3 regions of the Shewanella sp. SACH genome follow, and region 1 is predicted to be linked to each of the others. Evidence: predicted binding sites of a transcription regulator. Region 1 holds the regulator's gene; each other region holds the start of a gene.
What was found. Region 1 encodes FliA, which starts transcription of late flagellar genes. Its sites were predicted from a motif close to CTAAAGNTNNNNNNNNNNNNGCCGATA; they were not measured.
Positions count from the first base shown of each region.

Region 2: a site for FliA is predicted at 2,434-2,460, ahead of pomA (flagellar motor protein PomA). Genes of this name have one in related genera too.
Region 3: a site for FliA is predicted at 2,328-2,354, ahead of BM607_RS17190 (DUF5610 domain-containing protein). Genes of this name have one in related genera too.

Region 1 is NZ_MPDG02000002.1:1,096,472-1,102,546, reverse strand. Features, by position in the region: gene BM607_RS12795 (chemotaxis protein CheA) at 1-1,482, opposite strand, end outside; gene BM607_RS12790 (protein phosphatase CheZ) at 1,498-2,235, opposite strand; gene cheY (chemotaxis response regulator CheY) at 2,249-2,632, opposite strand; gene BM607_RS12780 (RNA polymerase sigma factor FliA) at 2,680-3,393, opposite strand; gene BM607_RS12775 (MinD/ParA family protein) at 3,386-4,267, opposite strand; gene flhF (flagellar biosynthesis protein FlhF) at 4,272-5,654, opposite strand; gene flhA (flagellar biosynthesis protein FlhA) at 5,666-6,075, opposite strand, start outside.
Region 2 is NZ_MPDG02000001.1:325,698-331,772, reverse strand. Features, by position in the region: gene thiI (tRNA uracil 4-sulfurtransferase ThiI) at 1-111, opposite strand, end outside; gene BM607_RS01335 (flagellar motor protein MotB) at 572-1,504, opposite strand; gene pomA (flagellar motor protein PomA) at 1,508-2,275, opposite strand; gene xseB (exodeoxyribonuclease VII small subunit) at 2,590-2,829, shown strand; gene ispA ((2E,6E)-farnesyl diphosphate synthase) at 2,832-3,713, shown strand; gene dxs (1-deoxy-D-xylulose-5-phosphate synthase) at 3,735-5,603, shown strand; gene grpE (nucleotide exchange factor GrpE) at 5,755-6,075, opposite strand, start outside.
Region 3 is NZ_MPDG02000005.1:78,671-84,745, reverse strand. Features, by position in the region: gene BM607_RS17200 (FMN-binding glutamate synthase family protein) at 43-1,533, opposite strand; gene BM607_RS17195 (histidine phosphatase family protein) at 1,545-2,162, opposite strand; gene BM607_RS17190 (DUF5610 domain-containing protein) at 2,388-3,014, shown strand; gene BM607_RS17185 (ferredoxin--NADP reductase) at 3,128-3,877, shown strand; gene BM607_RS17180 (glutathione S-transferase N-terminal domain-containing protein) at 3,963-4,559, shown strand; gene BM607_RS17175 (hypothetical protein) at 4,574-4,996, opposite strand; gene BM607_RS17170 (Fe(3+) ABC transporter substrate-binding protein) at 5,216-6,075, shown strand, end outside.

The DNA.
Region 1 (6,075 bases):
ACCCGTTCTCGGCTTGCCGTTGGCTTCACGCTCATTTGGCATTTCAATACCGTGATCCACAGAGTTACGCACTAAGTGGACGAGTGGATCGGCAAGCGCTTCAACTAAGTTTTTATCTAGATCGGTTTCTTCACCGACCATGATCAAATCAATTTCTTTATTGAGTGTACGCGCAAGATCACGTACTACTCGAGGGAAACGACCAAACACTTTCTTGATCGGTTGCATACGGGTTTTCATCACCGCGCCTTGCAAATCGGCTGTCACGAGATCTAAGTTCGCAAGGGCCTTAGACATTTCCTCATCATCACGACTGATGCCTAAGCTCACTAATCGATTTCGCACTAACACTAACTCGCCCACCATATTCATGATTTGGTCGAGTCGTGCAGTATCAACACGGACTGTCGTTTCACCTTGAGGCACATTTGCTGAACTTGCTTTAGCTGGCGCTTTCTCTACAACAGCTATGTCCACTTTCGGTTTTGCGGCAACAACGGGAGCTGGAGCAGGCGCAGCGGCTTTTACTGGTGTGGGAGTCGCAGCGGCTTTAGGTGCAACAGTCGAAGCAGGCGTTACTGGTGCAGTAGGCGCTTTTACTTCTGCTTTTGCAGGGGCCGCACCTTTACCATGGAGTTCATCGAGTAATCTTTCAAACTCGTCATCGGTAATTTCATCGGCATCCACTATCGGTTGAGGCGTGGGAGCCGAAGCGACCTTTGGTTTAGCCGGCACTTCTGCCTCAGCTTTAAACTTGCCTGAACCATGTAGTTCATCAAGCAATGCCTCAAACTCATCATCAGTGATGTCATCACCCGATGCTGTAGACGCTTTAACTGGCGCAGCTGGCTTAGCGACCACAGGTTCAGACGCCACAGCGGTAGCAGCCGCAGGGCCTTTTCCTGAGCCATGAAGCGCATCTAACAAAGCTTCAAATTCAGCATCGTTGATATCATCAATACTTGAAGATGAGCTATTACTTATCTCTGCGGGAATGTCTTGTGGGACGGGAGTTTCAACAATGGCTTCAACGACAGGCTCTGGTTCGACAACTTCTACCACCTCTGCAGACGCAACTTCAGATGGCAATGGCGCACCTGAACTCAGCATTTTAAGTCTAGACAACAGGCCTGACTCAGCAGGATCTTGTTGTTCGCCCTGCTGCGTTTGAGCAAACATGGTATTAATAGCATCAACAGCCTGCAAAATAATATCCATCAGCTCTGCGTTTACGCTGCGTTTGCCTGTGCGCAATAGATCGAAGGTATTCTCAGCCTCATGACACACATCGACCATGGGAGTTAAGCTAAGAAAGCCTGCGCCACCTTTAACGGTATGGAACCCTCGGAAAATGGCGTTTAGCAAGTTTGTGTCATCAGGATTATTTTCAAGCGCAACGAGTTGCTCTTGCAGAAGCTCTAAAATTTCACCGGCTTCGATTAAAAAATCCTGGAGTATCTCTTCATCTACATCAAAGGCCATCAAATTGACTCCCAGTTAGAAACCCAGACTCGATAGAAGATCATCCACTTCGTCTTGACCCGTTACTACATCTTGACGAAGCTCGGCATTCATTATCGGCCCTTCCGCTTCAATATTATTTTTCTGAGCAATCTGACTTTCAATCATAGGCTGCTCACCAAATACCGTCAGCATAGAAACCAGATTACTTTCAACTTCCATTACCAGATCAATAACACGGCGTATCATTTGCCCTGTTAAGTCTTGAAAATCTTGCGCCATCAATATTTGATTCAGCAATTCACGTAATCGAATCGAGTCGTCTGAACTACGGGACATAAGATCTTGGACATCGTGACAAAGAACCTTAAATTCACTTAAGACTATCTCGCGTCGCATTAATTTGTCCCAAGATGGCATGACTTTTTGAATATTAACCGTTACGGCATTGGCCAAAGGTAAACATTCTTCAACCGCATCCATGGTTTTATTTGCCGCTTGTTCAGTCATGTCAATAACGTAATTTAAACGTTGCTTGGCATCGGGAATTTCTGTATTGGCTAATTCAGAAAGACGATTATCAACTTGAAAATCCATCAGCGCACTATGAAGTTGCCGAGTTAATTTCCCTACCTCTTCGAATAATTCGCGTTGCAGTGGAGCTGCAAGCTCCCGAAATAAATCATCTGCCTGACTTTGCTCACCTGCACTTAATAATTCAACAAAGTGCTGAGCTTGCTCGAGCGTGATGAGCCCTGATGTTTGTGACTTCATAGCTCATCCTTGCTCAAGCGAGTCGTTCGAATATTTTATCTAACTTCTCTTTCAGCGTTGCTGCGGTAAAAGGCTTAACCACATATCCATTCACTCCCGCTTGAGCGGCAGCAATAATCTGTTCACGTTTTGCTTCAGCAGTTACCATTAATACGGGTAAATGCTTTAGCGAATCATCTGCGCGAATTGCTTTTAACAGATCGATCCCTTGCATGCCGGGCATATTCCAATCTGTAACAACAAAATCAAAATCCCCCTTTTGCAACATCGGCAGGGCTGTTGAGCCATCGTCTGCTTCTTGGGTATTGTTAAACCCCAAGTCTCGCAACAAGTTCTTGATGATACGCCTCATTGTCGAAAAATCGTCAACAATGAGAATCTTCATATTCTTGTCCAAGGTTTCCTCCGGTGAGCTGACATTCTGTGCTCGATTAATAATTATACTTATGTCCAATGCTTGAGTTTAGCTTTCAATCGCAACATTGCCTGACTTAATATCTGGCTAACCCGCGATTCACTGACTTCAAGAATGGCGCCAATCTCTTTTAAATTCAATGCTTCATCGTAGTACAGGGATAACACTAATGCATCTCTTTCAGGCAATAATTTAATTGCCTCAACCAGAGCAGAATGAAATTGGTTCTCAGCTAATGCTTCAAATGAATCATCATCGGACCGATCACTCACTGTAAGTATATCCTGAGATACGCCTAAGTCTTCTATCCCTATGATTTTTCCGACAGAAACATCGTTAAGAATATGATGGTACTCATCGAGCGTCATATCAAGTTTTTCTGCAATTTCTGTGTCGCGTGCATCACGACCCAGTGCTTGCTCTAACTCATCTATAGCGTGTGCAACCTTGCGGTTGTTACGATGAACGGAACGAGGGACCCAATCGCCGCGGCGAATTTCATCTAACATGGCCCCACGTATGCGTATGCCGGCGAAGGTTTCAAATTTCGCACCCTTGCCACCATCAAACTTGGATGATGCTTCTAATAACCCCATCATCCCAGCTTGGAGTAAATCATCTAACTGCACGGAGGCAGGTAGTCTGGCGAGTAAATGATGCGCAATTCTTTTAACCAACGGAGCATACTGTTCAACGATCGACGATTTATTGTCAAAACAAGTATACGCAGCGGCTTTATTCACTCGTTTTTTCCTCTTGAAAATCTGGTCGTTGTACTAAACGCTCAACGAAAAACTCCAAATGCCCACCAGGTTGCTGCGGTACAGGCCAGCTTAGAATTTTATTTGCCAACCCTTGATACGCAATCGCTGCTGGTGATTTAGGATAAGCTTCAACCACCAATTTTTGTTTACGAACTGATTTACGTAAGTTTTCGTCAAATGGGATTGTTGCAACCAATTCAAGGGCGACATCCAAAAATCTGTCGGTCACTTTACTGAGTTTAGCAAATAATTCCATACCTTCGCGTAAACTACGCACCATATTGGCAACTATTTTAAAACGGAACACGCCATGCTCACGGCTGAGGATTTTTATCAGGGCATAGGCATCGGTAATTGATGTGGGTTCATCACAAACAACGACCAGCACATCCTGCGATGCACGTGAGAAACTGAGCACCATATCTGAAATCCCAGCAGCAGTATCTACGACTAGAATATCAAACTGAGTCCGCATCTCACTAAATGCGCGAATTAACCCTGCATGTTGCGCTGGGCTTAATTCCACCATCCCTTGTGTTCCTGAAGTGGCTGGCACTATGCCAATCCCTTTAGGGCCACGAACGATAATATCGTCAAGCTCTGCATCACCAGAGAGAACATGGGAGAGGTTACGCTCGGCACGAATACCCAGCATGACATCGACGTTTGCTAAGCCAAGGTCAGCATCAAGTACCAAGACACGCTTGCCTTTTTCGGCTAATGCCACAGCAGTATTAATGGAGACGCTGGTTTTACCAACGCCACCTTTACCACCTGTGACCGCGATTACTTTCACTTTTTCGTTATAGGGTTGATTCATCATACGTAAACCACTTGCTTGATCCAGGGTCATAAATCTACTCAAATGCACAGGCCATATTATCTGACCACGCTGTGTCTTGTAATGATTGTTGTTCTGTACTATCTAACGCTGCGAGTGCCTGCTGGGCTAAATCTAAGGTATCCGCAACTTTCATATCTTCAGGAACTCTTTGTCCATCAGTAACATAACTTAATGGTAATCCGTTTTGGATCAACACACTTAATGCCCCTGCTAACGACACAGATTCATCGAGTTTTGTGAGAACGACACCAGATAGGGGAATGCGTTTAAAATGATTGACTGCATCTTGCAGCACACGGCGCTGTCCTGTCGCAGACAGTACCAGATAACTGCGGATAGGTATCCTGCTATTTGCAGTTAAATTATCAAGTTGCTGGTAAAGACGCATATCTCGTTGTCCCATGCCAGCCGTATCTATCAATACTAGCTTGCGATTCCTAAACTGATAGAGAATTTGCTCTAATTCATTCAGATCATGAGCTTGCTTTACTGGGCAGCCCATTATTTTGCCATAAGTTGCTAATTGCTCATAGGCTCCGATACGATAATGATCTGTCGTTATCAAAGCCACATGCTCAGCACCATGATGGGCAGCAAAACGGGCAGCAAGTTTCGCTAATGACGTGGTTTTACCCACACCGGTTGGACCCACTAATGCAACCACTCCGCCCTGTTTAACAATATCATCACCTTGATTATCAAGCATGTTAGCGAGACTTTGAGGTAAAGCTCGAACTAATTCTGCAGGCGTATAGTGTTGGCTCAGCGCCGCTAATTTGTTCGCAACCGCAGGGGAGAATTCAGCCTCAAGTAACTTGGCCTCGAGCATAGCACCGACGGGGTCGATGCGTTTTTTATGTTCTGTCATCAAAGAGGACACTTGGTGTGTCAATAAATTACGCAATGAGGCTAACTCATCACGCATTGCCTCAATATCTGCGCTTTGTTTCTGTGATGTCTGTGGCTTCTTATCAAACGTAGCAGGCGCTTCGCGACGCTCCACTTTTGCCGCAACCGGAGCTTGTAACCCCTTTGCCCATGCGGGTAACGCTGCATCAACTTGCTGATGCGACATCTGTTGATTCAAACGGCTTTGCTGCTTCTCTAACAAGGCTTGTAATGAGTCAGCAGGTGCCGCAGGCTTTGCACGGGTTTCTACTCGTACTGGCTGTTTAGCACCCAAGGACACAAGGTCGTCACTCACGTCCATAAAGGTTGGCGCTGGCGCAGTAGCTGCGGTTTTCGCTTTAGGTTCGTCATAGTCAACGGCGGCGACAATTTCGATGCCCCCATTCACTTTCTTATTTGACATAATGACGGCATCTGAGCCGAGTGTTTCTTTCACTTGGGCCAGTGCGGCGCGCATGTCTTTGGCAAAAAATCGTTTAATCTTCACTTATGCGTCCTCTACTGGCCGACTGCAGATACAATACGTATTTGCTTCTCATCAGGTATTTCTTGATATGAAATGACTCTGAGATTAGGAATAGTATGTTTAACAAAGCGTGACAGCGTCGCGCGTAACATACCTGACGTCAACAATATGGCGGGTTGTCCGACCATTTCTTGCTTCTGAGCCGCATCAGCAAGGGACTGCTGCATGCGTTCTGCAAGACCGGGTTCAATGTTAGGACCATCACCACCGGTTGCTTGCATTGACTGATGCAACATCTGTTCCAACTCTGGCGCCAAAGTTATGACAGGGATTTCTAGCTCTGGGCCTGAAATTTCCTGAACGATCATACGTTTCAACGCGATACGCACTGCAGCGGTCAAGACTTCAGTGTCATTACTCTTAGTGCCGTATTCTAACAAAG
Region 2 (6,075 bases), on a different contig from region 1:
GACTTTTTTGAGCACATTACGTATGTTGGTTTCGAGCATTTTGGTGAAGCGCATCCTTACGGGTTTGCTCTTCATCATGATTTCTGGGTACAGCTTTACAATAAACTTCATGGGATTTCCGCGGGCAATTTTAAAACAGCAAAATTGGTTAAAAGAATAATCGGGGGATTATATACCCAAGCGACCTAAAAATGCGAGTTTCAGCGCGCATCGCAAACAGCCACACAAGCCACATTCATGGCGGATTAATGGCGTATTAGTGATTAAGTCACGGCGGGATTTTTAAGCGAATTCGGTTGGAATAATGTCACTAAACCTATTCACTCAGTTTGAATTGCCCTGATTAAAATGAGTGGTTTGAAATGAATTATTTGAGATAAGTCGTTGAGGTAAGGTTGAAGGAAGCTTAGGGATAACACACTCTCTGCGATTGGCGTAAAGCCCAAATGGATTCAAATCAACCACAGCGCTTTGATGCACAAAGCGTTAGTAAAAAATGAAAAGTCCACATTCGCCCAATAAAAAAGCCGCAACAGGATTGCAGCTTTAGATGCGGTGAGTACCAAGCTACCTAAGGCGAATTACCAACCTGAATCTCATCAGATTCCTTCGCTTTACCTTGCTCAATGGCAATTTCCACCCTGCGGTTACGGGCACGATTCTCCGGTGAATCGTTTGGCACTATCGGGTTATTAGACGCCATGCCCACCACTTTCATCCGTTTAGAATCAAAGCCTTTAACTTGCACTAACTCGTGGGCCACTGCTACTGCGCGCTTGCTGGATAAATCCCAGTTAGAGCTATAAAGCTCATCGCTGATTTGCATATCATCCGTGTAACCCGATACCGTAATAATCCCCGGCACATCTTTTAGCAGTTCGCCAACAGATCGCACTACAGGCTTAAATCGCGGTTGAAGGAAGCCCGAACCAGAGGCAAATGCACCCTTCTCACGGATACGGATAATAATCTGCTGACCTAAGGACTCAATTTCGATCGCACCATCGGTGATCTCTTTATTGAGCTCCTGCGCCATCTTCTTCACTTCTTGATTGATCTTATCCTGCGCCGCTGCCGCTTCGGCTTTAACCGCATCGGCCACTTCCTGCGCCGTTGCAGTGGCTTCACCACCACGCTGAGAACCACTTTGCTGCTGAACGCCGCCAGCACTGTCGTCTTCACCCGCTTGGTAATCCAATACAGGTTCCGTCATTTCATTGGTTTGCTGGTTGATAATTTCAATCGGCGTGGGATCGGGACGTCCTGGTCTAAATTCTAAGGCAATAACAGACGTCCCTTTCGGGATATCTTTGACTTCCACCTTATTTTGCACACCAAAGGCATACTTCATTGAGCCCGCGATCTGCTTAAACTTCATTACGTCCATTTCGGAAAATGACAATAACAACACGAAGAAACACATCAACAGCGACATCAAGTCAGCAAAGGTCGCCAACCACATCGGTGCTCCGGCCGGTGGACAGTTGCACTTAGCCTTAGCCATGGGCTACTCTCCGTCCGTTGTATCTATTTTGCGATTTTTCTCAGCCAGATAATTTTTCAAGAAGCCTTCAATCACCCGTGGGTTTTGTCCGTCTTGAATCGCCAATACCGCATCCATAATCAAATTACGGTTCAGCATTTCTTCACCCATCCTAAGCGTTAACTTATCCGCGATAGGAAGACAAACCATGTTAGCGACCATAGCGCCATATAAGGTTGTTAACAAGGCCACCGCCATCGAGGGGCCGATGGATTTAGGATCTGACATGTTTGACAGCATGGCCACAAGACCCACCAGCGTACCTATCATTCCCATTGCCGGACCTACGTCACCAAACGCTCTAAAAATGCCGATCCCAGTACGATGGCGCTCTTCGGTCAGCGCAATATCCTTCTCTAAGGCCGCGCGCACCACTTCACCATCGTGACCATCAACAAGCATGTCGACGGCTTTTTGCATAAAGCTGTTAGTAATCTGCGCTTCTTCTAAGGCTAAAAAACCGCCTTTACGGGCGGCATCAGCCATAGTCACGGACTGTTCAATCAAATCTTCTGGCTTATCAATCTTAAAAATAAACGCTTTGGCGGCGATTTTTACCGCACTAAAAAACTGTTTAAGATTGAACTTCATCATCACCACGAAGAAGGACCCACCGAAAACAATAAGAATCGAGGGTACATCAACGAAAATCATTAAACCGCCGCTGGTGGCCATTGCCCCGAGGATAAAACCAAAGGCACCCACAATTCCAATTACTGTTGCTAAATCCACAACGGCTCCTCAATTTTCGTAATAAACGACATAATACTTACCCTAGGTAAGCAATAACACTCAGTTGTTCCACTGAGTAAGATAATCCCACCGACACACATGCGAGCCTTGTCTATCCAGTTAAAAATTACCATACAAATGATGATACTATTGTCAGTTATCGGACACACACTAAGCAAGTTTAGCGACAATTTATATTTTCTGAAAAAATTTCAGTAACAAAGCGTGCTATTGAGCAAATATCTTTAGTCTGAATTTGACCCTAAAGCCGCCCTGATATACCTTGTGTCCGCTAAATCAAAGGAAGCATAAACGTGGCGAAGAAACCCGAAAATCTCAGTTTTGAAGAATCCCTTGGCGAACTCGAGCGCATTGTTGCCGATCTAGAACAAGGCGATATCTCCCTCGATGACGCGTTAAAACAATTTGAACGTGGCATCAATCTGGTTCGAAATAGCCAAGCAAAACTCGAACAAGCCCAACAAAAAGTGGCCATTTTACTGAAACAAGATGAAAATGCGCCCCTATCCCCCTATGCCGTTGAGGGCGAATAAGCGTGTTAGTCAGTGCCATTCAAGAATATCAACAACGGGTTGATAATCAATTAAAACAGCGTTTTAGTACGCTTGAAGATACTGCTCCCCAATTAAAAGCCGCCATGACTTACGGCGCCTTATTGGGTGGCAAACGCATTCGACCTTTCCTTGTCTACAGTGTCGGACGTATGTTTGGGGTCGAGCTCGAAAAATTAGATGCTTGCGCCGCAGCCATTGAATGTATCCATGCTTATTCATTGATCCACGACGATTTACCCGCCATGGATGATGATGAACTGCGCCGTGGTCAGCCCACAGTGCATATCGCTTTTGATGAAGCGACCGCCATTTTAGCGGGGGATGCACTGCAGACCTTAGCCTTTGAAATTGTCACCGAAGCGGTCCCTGGGATCAGCAGCGAGCAACATATCGCTATGGTCAGAGTATTGGCAAAAGCCTCAGGTTATCGTGGCATGTGTGGCGGCCAAGCGATAGACTTAGCCTCAACAGATAAACATATTGATCTTAAAGCATTAACTCAGTTACATAATATGAAAACGGGCGCCCTTATCAGCTGCGCCGTTGAGTTAGCGTTAATCGCCGCAAACGCGCCAAAAAGTCAGTATGCTGCTATGATGGATTTTGCCCATGCGGTCGGACTCGCCTTTCAAGTACAAGACGATATCCTTGACATCGTAGCCACCACCGAAGAACTCGGTAAGCCGCAAGGCTCTGATACTGAATCGAATAAGAGTACGTTTCCACAACTACTTGGACTACAAGGTGCACAAGACACCGCCAAACAACTGATCCAAGAGGCACTATCAGCGCTGGCTAAATTGCCATACAATAGCCAGTTAATTGCAGACTTCGCCCGCTATATCATTGAGCGAAGAATATAATAAGAGTCGAAGTATCTCGCTATGAGTTTGGACATTTCTCAGTTTCCCGTGTTGGCGCAGGCCAACACCCCTAATGAACTCCGCCAGCTTCCTCAGGCACTTTTACCACAAGTAGCCGACGAACTGCGCGAGTTCCTTCTTAAGTCTGTTGGCATATCCAGCGGACATTTTGCCTCTGGGCTCGGCACAGTGGAACTCACTGTTGCGTTGCACTATGTCTACAACACCCCTTTTGATCGGCTAATTTGGGATGTGGGCCATCAGGCTTATCCCCACAAAATTCTCACGGGTCGTCGCGACAAGATGCACACCATTCGCCAAAAAGATGGCTTGCATCCTTTCCCATGGCGTGAAGAAAGTGAATACGACACTTTCAGCGTTGGGCATTCAGGCACGTCTATCAGCGCCGCACTGGCGATGGCGATTGCCGCAGAAAAAGAACAAGCGGGTCGTAAAGTCGTTGCCGTGATCGGTGATGGCGCCATGACTGGTGGTATGGTGTTTGAAGCCATGAACCACGCAGGCGACTTACACAATGACATGCTCGTGGTACTGAACGACAACGAAATGTCGATCTCTGAAAATGTCGGCGCCCTCAATAACCATTTAGCCCAACTGATGTCAGGCCGTTTCTACACTACGCTGCGCGAAGGCGGCAAGAAAGTATTGAAAGGCATGCCCGTCATCAAAGAAATGGCCAAACGCACTGAGGAACACCTCAAAGGCATGGTCGTTCCTGGCACCCTGTTTGAAGAGTTAGGTTTCAACTATATCGGTCCTATCGACGGCCACGATGTTGATGCTCTGGTCGAGACCATGCGTAATATGCGCAATCTTAAAGGTCCACAGGTGCTGCACATCATGACGAAGAAAGGTCGTGGTTATGAACCTGCTGAAAAAGATCCTATCGGTTGGCATGCCGTACCTAAGTTTGACCCGTCGCTGTTTAAAAAGCCGGCCACCAAACCCGGTTTACCGACCTTTTCCCAAGTCTTCGGCAAATGGTTGTGCGACATTGCCGAGCAAGATGAGAAAGTATTAGCCATAACTCCTGCGATGCGCGAAGGCTCGGGTATGGTTGAGTTTTCCCAGCGTTTCCCGAAACAATATTTCGATGCGGCGATTGCCGAGCAGCATGCAGTGACTTTAGCCGCAGGTTTTGCCTGTGAAGGCTTTAAGCCTGTGGTGGCGATTTACTCGACCTTCCTGCAACGCGCCTACGATCAACTTATTCATGATGTGGCGCTACAGCAATTACCGGTATTGTTCGCTATCGATCGCGGCGGTATTGTCGGTGCCGATGGTCCAACTCACCAAGGTGCATTCGATTTAAGCTTTATGCGTTGCATCCCCAACATGGTGATCATGGCGCCGTCGGACGAAAATGAATGTCGTCAAATGCTCTACACAGGCTATTGCTATGATGCAGGCCCAAGTGCAGTGCGTTATCCAAGGGGCTGTGCCACGGGAGCGACGCAAGTCGAAGCGATGACGGCATTACCGATTGGTAAAGGCGTGATTAAACGTGTGGGCAAACGCATTGCCATTCTCAACTTTGGCACCTTGTTAGCCTCGGCGTTAACCGCTGCCGAAAGCTTAGATGCAACGGTAGTCGATATGCGCTTTGTAAAACCGCTCGATGTTGATTTAGTCAAAGAGATGGCGCAAACCCACGAAGTGCTCGTCACTGTGGAAGAAAATGCCATCATGGGCGGCGCAGGTGCTGGCGTGCTTGAACAGCTTCAAAAGCTGCGAATGCCCAAGGACGTGCTTCAGATTGGTTTGCCTGATGAATTTATCAAACATGGCTCACCCGAGGAAGTTACCCATGACTTGCAACTGGATGCCGAAGGCATACTGGCGCAAATCAATGCTTATCTAGCGCAATAAGTGATTCAATAGATGGCGTAAGAGCGAGAACTCGGTCAAGTACTGCTGACCGATTCTGTTTGCCGATTCAGATTTCGCCCATAAAAAAAGGACTGCAATTGCAGTCCTTTTTTGTTGCTGTCTGTTAGAACAGCGGCTGTTCCAATAAAGCTTAAGCTTCGATATCTATCGTTGCGCTTTCTTGGTTAGGGCCACCCTGTGACACCATTACCATAGCAGGGCGCAGCAAGCGACTGTTCAGCTCATAACCCTTTTGCATCACCAACATCACAGTGTTCGCAGGGAACTCAGCACTTGGCTGCATGCCAATCGCTTGATGTTGATCTGGGTTAAATGACTGACCTTGTGGATCAATTTGCTTAACACCAAATTTAGCCACCGCAGTGAGTAAGCTTTTTTGAGTTAACTCAACACCTTGATAAATCGATTTAGTCGCTTCATCTTCTGGGTTAGTCCCCATCAATGCGCGCTC
Region 3 (6,075 bases), on a different contig from region 1:
TAGACAAAAGTTGTACTGGCTAATAACCGCAAGGGTTCGCGGCTATTTATCCATGTGCGAATAGAATTTGTCGAGTGAGATGGATAAGCCGCTATCGAGCACAATTCGTACATGTGAAGGCTTGAGCTGTCTTGGCTCTGTCACACCGCAAGAGTGCGCGATCAGCCCTAAGTCATGGTGTAAATTATGATTATAGCTAGCGACCCGAGTCGACTTATCCCTAGGATTTAGCCCTTGTTGTAGTTTTGGATTGTGCGTCGTGATACCCGTTGGACAGGTATCTTTATTGCACTGCAAGGCTTGAATACAGCCGAGGGCGAACATGTTGCCACGGGCCGATGCGATAAAGTCGGCACCTAATGCCAAAGCCCAAGCGACTCTGGATGGGACGATCAGTTTGCCCGAGGCGATGACTTTTATACGTTTACGCAAGCCTCGTTGGATCAAGATATTGACCAGGATAGGTAAACTTTCTTTCAATGGTAATCCGACATAATCCATTAATGGTTGCGGCGCTGCGCCTGTGCCACCATCGGCGCTGTCTAAGGTGAAAAAGTCGGGGGCGGAGTCTTCGCCGCGGCGTTCAATTTCATCACATAAATCTTCCAGCCACTGCACATCGCCGAGTACGGCTTTTATGCCGGTAGGTTTACCTGTGACTTCACGAACTCGCTCGACCATATCTAAAATATCATTCACTGACTTAAATTCGATGTGGCCATTGGGGCTGATTGAGTCGTGCCCCTCTGGAATACCGCGAATATGGGCAATCTCAGCGGTCACTTTAATACCGGGTAAAATGCCACCTTTGCCTGGTTTTGCGCCTTGGCTCATTTTGATTTCGAACATTTTGACTTCAGGATGAATCGCTATCGCTTTCAGTTTTTCATCGTCTAAATGTCCTTGTTCATTTCGCACACCGTATTTTGCTGTTCCAATTTGAAAGACGAGATCGCAGCCACCTTTGAGATGATAAGGGCTTAAGCCGCCTTCACCCGTATTAAGCCAGCAACCCGCTTGCGCTGCGCCATGGGAAAGGGCGGTGATGGCTGGGCGCGATAGGGCGCCAAAACTCATGGCTGAAATATGGCAAATGGCTTGAGTCGTATAAGGTTGACGACAGTGAGTGCCAATCGTCAGCGGATGAATAGGAGTGATATCTTCATCTTGGGTTGGGAAGGCGGTATTCATAAACATGATAGTACCAGCAGTATCCAAAGGGCGAGTCGAACCAAAGGCTATGGTTCTATCGACATTTTTGGCGGCGCGGTACACCCAGCTGCGTTCTGCACGGTTGAAGGGCAATTCTTCCCTGTCTTGGGCGAAAAAGTATTGCCTGAAAAACTCACCTTGTTTTTCAAACAGATATCGAAAGCGACCAATCACGGGATAGTTATGTCTTACCGCTTGTTTGGTCTGCATTTTATCTGCGATATACATGTAAATAACTGCGAGTACTGCGAGTCCTATAACGATCAAAAACAGTCCTGAAAACAGATCGAGTCCCCACATAAACCAATTGAGTTCACTCATGTTATTTATCCTTATTCTTGTCCGTAACGGGTGGCGATCAAGCTTGCGGGTTGGCCATCATTGAGAGAGAGTAAAAACAGCTGACTGTAGTCCTCTTCGCTGATCGTTTGGATCTCAGGTCCACCCAGGGCTTTGATGATCAATGGCACTGTGTTTGAATGCCCAACGATGAGCGTATTGCCTTGTACTGCATGCACTTGTTCGACAATCTGCTGAATATGTTCTTCGATAGGCTTTGCTGCTTCGACTATCGTCACGGGCAAATGGCGAGCCTCGGCGATGGGCGTGAGTGTTTGCTGGGTTCGCAGGTATTGAGTCGCGATGAGTTGCGACAACGGCGTGCGGCTCAAGGCGGTGATCAGTGACGTTGCGCGCATTTCCCCCTTGGGTGATAACTGCGGGTCATTGGCTGGCGTGTCGGCTTTTTCGGCATGTCTGACTAAAATAATCAGCCTGTTTTCAGCATGGGCTTGGCTAATCGGTGCGAGGCCGAGACAAGTTAAGATAATAAGACCAGTGAGCAAACTAAGGCGTTTTATATTAATGCCCATATAGTGCTCAGTAGTGCGCTTAAGCATTCGTGTAAACACGTGAAAGCGGAAATGACTCAAATTGCGGCCTGCTGCCATGGTGTAACATCCTTTTCTATTGGCTTATCTCTAAGCTCGACGATAGTAATGATCTGCATGCGGGTGGATGGCGCTTTATACACTTTATAAAGAATGAACCCACTCAATTTATGCGGGCCTTATCATGACCTTGTGGCCACGATGGTACTTCAATTCTAAAAATTACTAAAGCTGGTTGAATTTTGGTCGATAATAAAGTCGACCCGAATTGAATGGATAGTCATCATGGAAATCAATAAACCCTCTCAAGTGCAAAGTACCCCTTTGCCGCAGAAAAAATATGCTGAAAATACGGCGCCTAAGGGTACCGAAGTGAGTGATTCGAAGGACGCGAAAACCACCGAAGTGACCTCGAAACAAACCGCGCAGCAAACGAGTAAGCAGCTGATGAATCAAGCAATTCTATCGGCACAGCAAGATGTGAATATCAAGTCAGGCGATCAGTCTATGACCTTGCTTTATCGCGCTGCGATAGAGTCGATTAATAAAGAGTTAGCGCCTACTATGGGCGAGAACGCGATTCAAACTGCTTACGATAATGGCGTAGATACATCACCAGAAGCGACTGCAGATCGTATCGTGAGTTTTGCGACGCAATTTTTTAGCATTCACCAGCAACAAAATTCGGGTATGAGTCTAAGCGATCAACTCGATAGCTTTATGGGGATTATTGGTGGTGCAATAGATAACGGCTTTAAAGAAGCGAAAGATATTCTGTCTGGTCTTAAAGTATTGCAGGGTGATATTGCCGATGGTGTCGATAAAACCTACGGTTTAGTGCAAGAGGGATTACAGGCCTTTAGGGATAGCTTTAACAAGAAGACAGATGAGACACAATCGAGTGCCAGTTAACGCTCTGTTGTTTTCGGTTCTATCGTCATAAGCCCCTTATCATAAGGGGTTTTTGTTATGCGGAAAAAAGTCTATGCTGGAAGCCTATTTAACGTTTCGCTTGAGGGCAAGTTATGTGGACTAGGGGACAAGTTATAGAACGTATTGATTGGAGCGATAAGTTATTTTCATTGCGCATCGCCGCCGAGTTAGCCCCATTTATTCCTGGTCAGTTTATCAAGTTAAGTCAAATTCAAGATGATAAGCGTGTGGCCAGAGCTTACTCCTTAGTAAATTCCCCCGATAAACCCTATGCCGAAGTGCTCGCCGTTGCGGTAGAGGACGGTCTGTTATCGCCGCAATTACACAACCTTGTCATAGGCGATGAAATTGAAATCACCTCAACCGCGACCGGTTTTATGACCTTAGCGGAAATTCCTAAGGGTGAACTCCAAGGCAAGCACTTATGGTTTTTGGCCACAGGTACAGCGGTAGGGCCGTTTTTGTCTATGCTTGACACCCATGAACCTTGGGAGCGTTTTGAAAAAGTGGTGCTTGTATATGGCGTGCGCGAGGCGCAGGATTTGGCGTACCTTGATAAGCTGCGTGAGTTAGAACGCACATACCCAGCACAGTTTATATTAGTTTTGAGTGTGACCCGTGAACCCTTGGCCGATGCGTTGCAGTGTCGTATTCCCGAGGGCATAGTCTCGGGTGAAATCGAACAAAAGGCAGGATTAACCTTAAGTGCTGCTGATTCCCAAGTCATGATTTGCGGCAATCCCGGTATGATTAATGGTGCACAAAGTGCCTTACTCGATAAGGGATTGGTGAAGAATTTACGTCGCGCTCCGGGACAAATTACCGTAGAAAAATATTGGTGATCGCATTTTATATAGGGGTTGAGAGCAAACTGTTCTCACCCCTTAATAGCCATAGCGTTTAATGCAAATAAAAGGAAATTTTTTGATGAAGTTGTTAAGTTCTCAAGCTTCACCCTATGCCCGTTGTGTTAGAGCCTTAATCCAGTATTTAGGGATTAACAATATTGAAGAGCTGCTAGTCAATCCCTTTGAAAACAGTGCCGAATTACTCGATGCCAACCCGTTAGGACAGATCCCGTGTCTTATCACCAACGATGGCGTGGCACTATTCGATAGCGAAGTGATTATGCGTTACCTAGATACTGAGCTTGGCGATCGTAAGATGTTTGGGATCTCAAGTAATAACTGGGTGTTGGAGTGTCAGTATTCCTTGATAAAAGGCTTAATCGATAGCGCGGTAAAATTGCGCCAAGAGCAGATGCGTGAAGATGAAGGTGTGAGATCGGCTTTTTGGACGGCCCGTTTTGAACAAGCATTGCTGCGTGGACTTATGCAGGTTGAGCTGCAAACCGTGATCACCCAAACCACGATTCAGGCACCGCAATTAGCCTTGATTTGCTTGCTTGATTATGTGGACTTTAGACATCCAGAGTTAGATTGGCGCAAGGTTGCCCCAGCGACGGCACTTTGGTTTAGTGAGATGCGTGATCTACCCGCATTTATTCAAACACGTCCCCAGTAATAGGATGAAGATGCTCAGCCGTCGGTTGCGCGTCTTCCCTTTGGTCTGTCACGGCGGTTTTGTTCTCCAAAAGCGCCGAATAAATCCCGCGTGACCCCGTATTCGACTCTGCGATCATTCCCTATTTGGCGTCTATCTTCATGGTGTTGATAGCGGCATTGGCAGTGGGTCATAGTGCATTCTTCCATCGGGATTTCCGGCGCATCCTTCGATAAAAAACGTTTTCCAGAGAATGTTTCAACTTGCTTACAGCAACTGCCGTCATTCACTATGCTTACGCTGTGAAAATGATGGGTTTGTGATGCATGCGGCTTAGTCCCGTCGGCGTGTTGATTGACAGCTTTAGCATAGTGTTTATGCCGCTTGTGGCCAGTGTTGAGTTTAAATAAGCCAAATAGCGCCACTGCGACTACGCCTAGCAGCAAAACAGTTAACATAACGCCTCCTCAAAGCATTTTAAGCAAATTAAGGTTCAGTTTAGTTTGATTTGAGATAATCACCAGTTTTGAATTTAAACTCATTAAAAACAAAAAGTTAAATAAACTATTGCCCTCCACTTATCTATCTATTACTCTTGCGCAACTGATAAGCATTATCATTAATGCAGCCATGTTCACACTCGCTGAACACGTCATCACTTTGGGGAGAAATCGGTAATGAAATGGGTAACTTGCGCAGCAGTAGTTGGGTTAATGTCGGTTGGGCATTCGGCGAATGCTGATGATAAATTAACAGTTTATTCTTATCGCCAAGCCTTCTTGGTGGAGCCTATCCTGACGCGTTTCACCGAAGAAACCGGCATAGGTGTGAATTTGGTTTTTGCAAAAGACGGCATTGCCGAGCGTCTCGCCCGTGAAGGTCGTTTATCCCCAGCAGATTTGGTGCTGACCTCTGATTTCTCACGTCTGGTTGAATTAGTCGATAAAGATCTGACTTCACCGGTTAAAAATACCCAACTCGAAAGCAATATTCCTGCCCAGTATCGCGATCCTGACGGCCAGTGGTACGCCCTGACCATGCGAGTGCGAAATCTCTATACGGCGAAAGATCGTTTAGGGCCGCAGCAAATTACCTATGAAGAACTCGCCGACCCTAAATACAAAGGCAAAATCTGTACCCGCAGTGGTAAGCATCCATACAACATAGCGTTAGTGGCATCTATGATTGCCCATCACGGTGAAGCTGAGGCGAAAACTTGGTTGGCAGGCGTGAAGAGTAACTTAGCGCGCAAGCCACAGGGTAATGATAGAGCCCAAGTGAAAGCGGTAAAAGAAGGCTTATGTGATATCGCCATCGGCAACAGCTATTATTACGGCAACATGATGCAAGACCCTGAGCAAAAAAGCTGGGCTGAAGCGGTGACGATTAACTTCCCGAACCAAGCCGATCGCGGTGCCCATGTGAACGTGTCTGGTATGGTATTAACCCGTCATGCACCGAATAAAGCCAATGCGATCAAATTGATGGAATTCTTATCCGCCGATGTGGCTCAAAAGGCTTATGCCGATGTGAATAT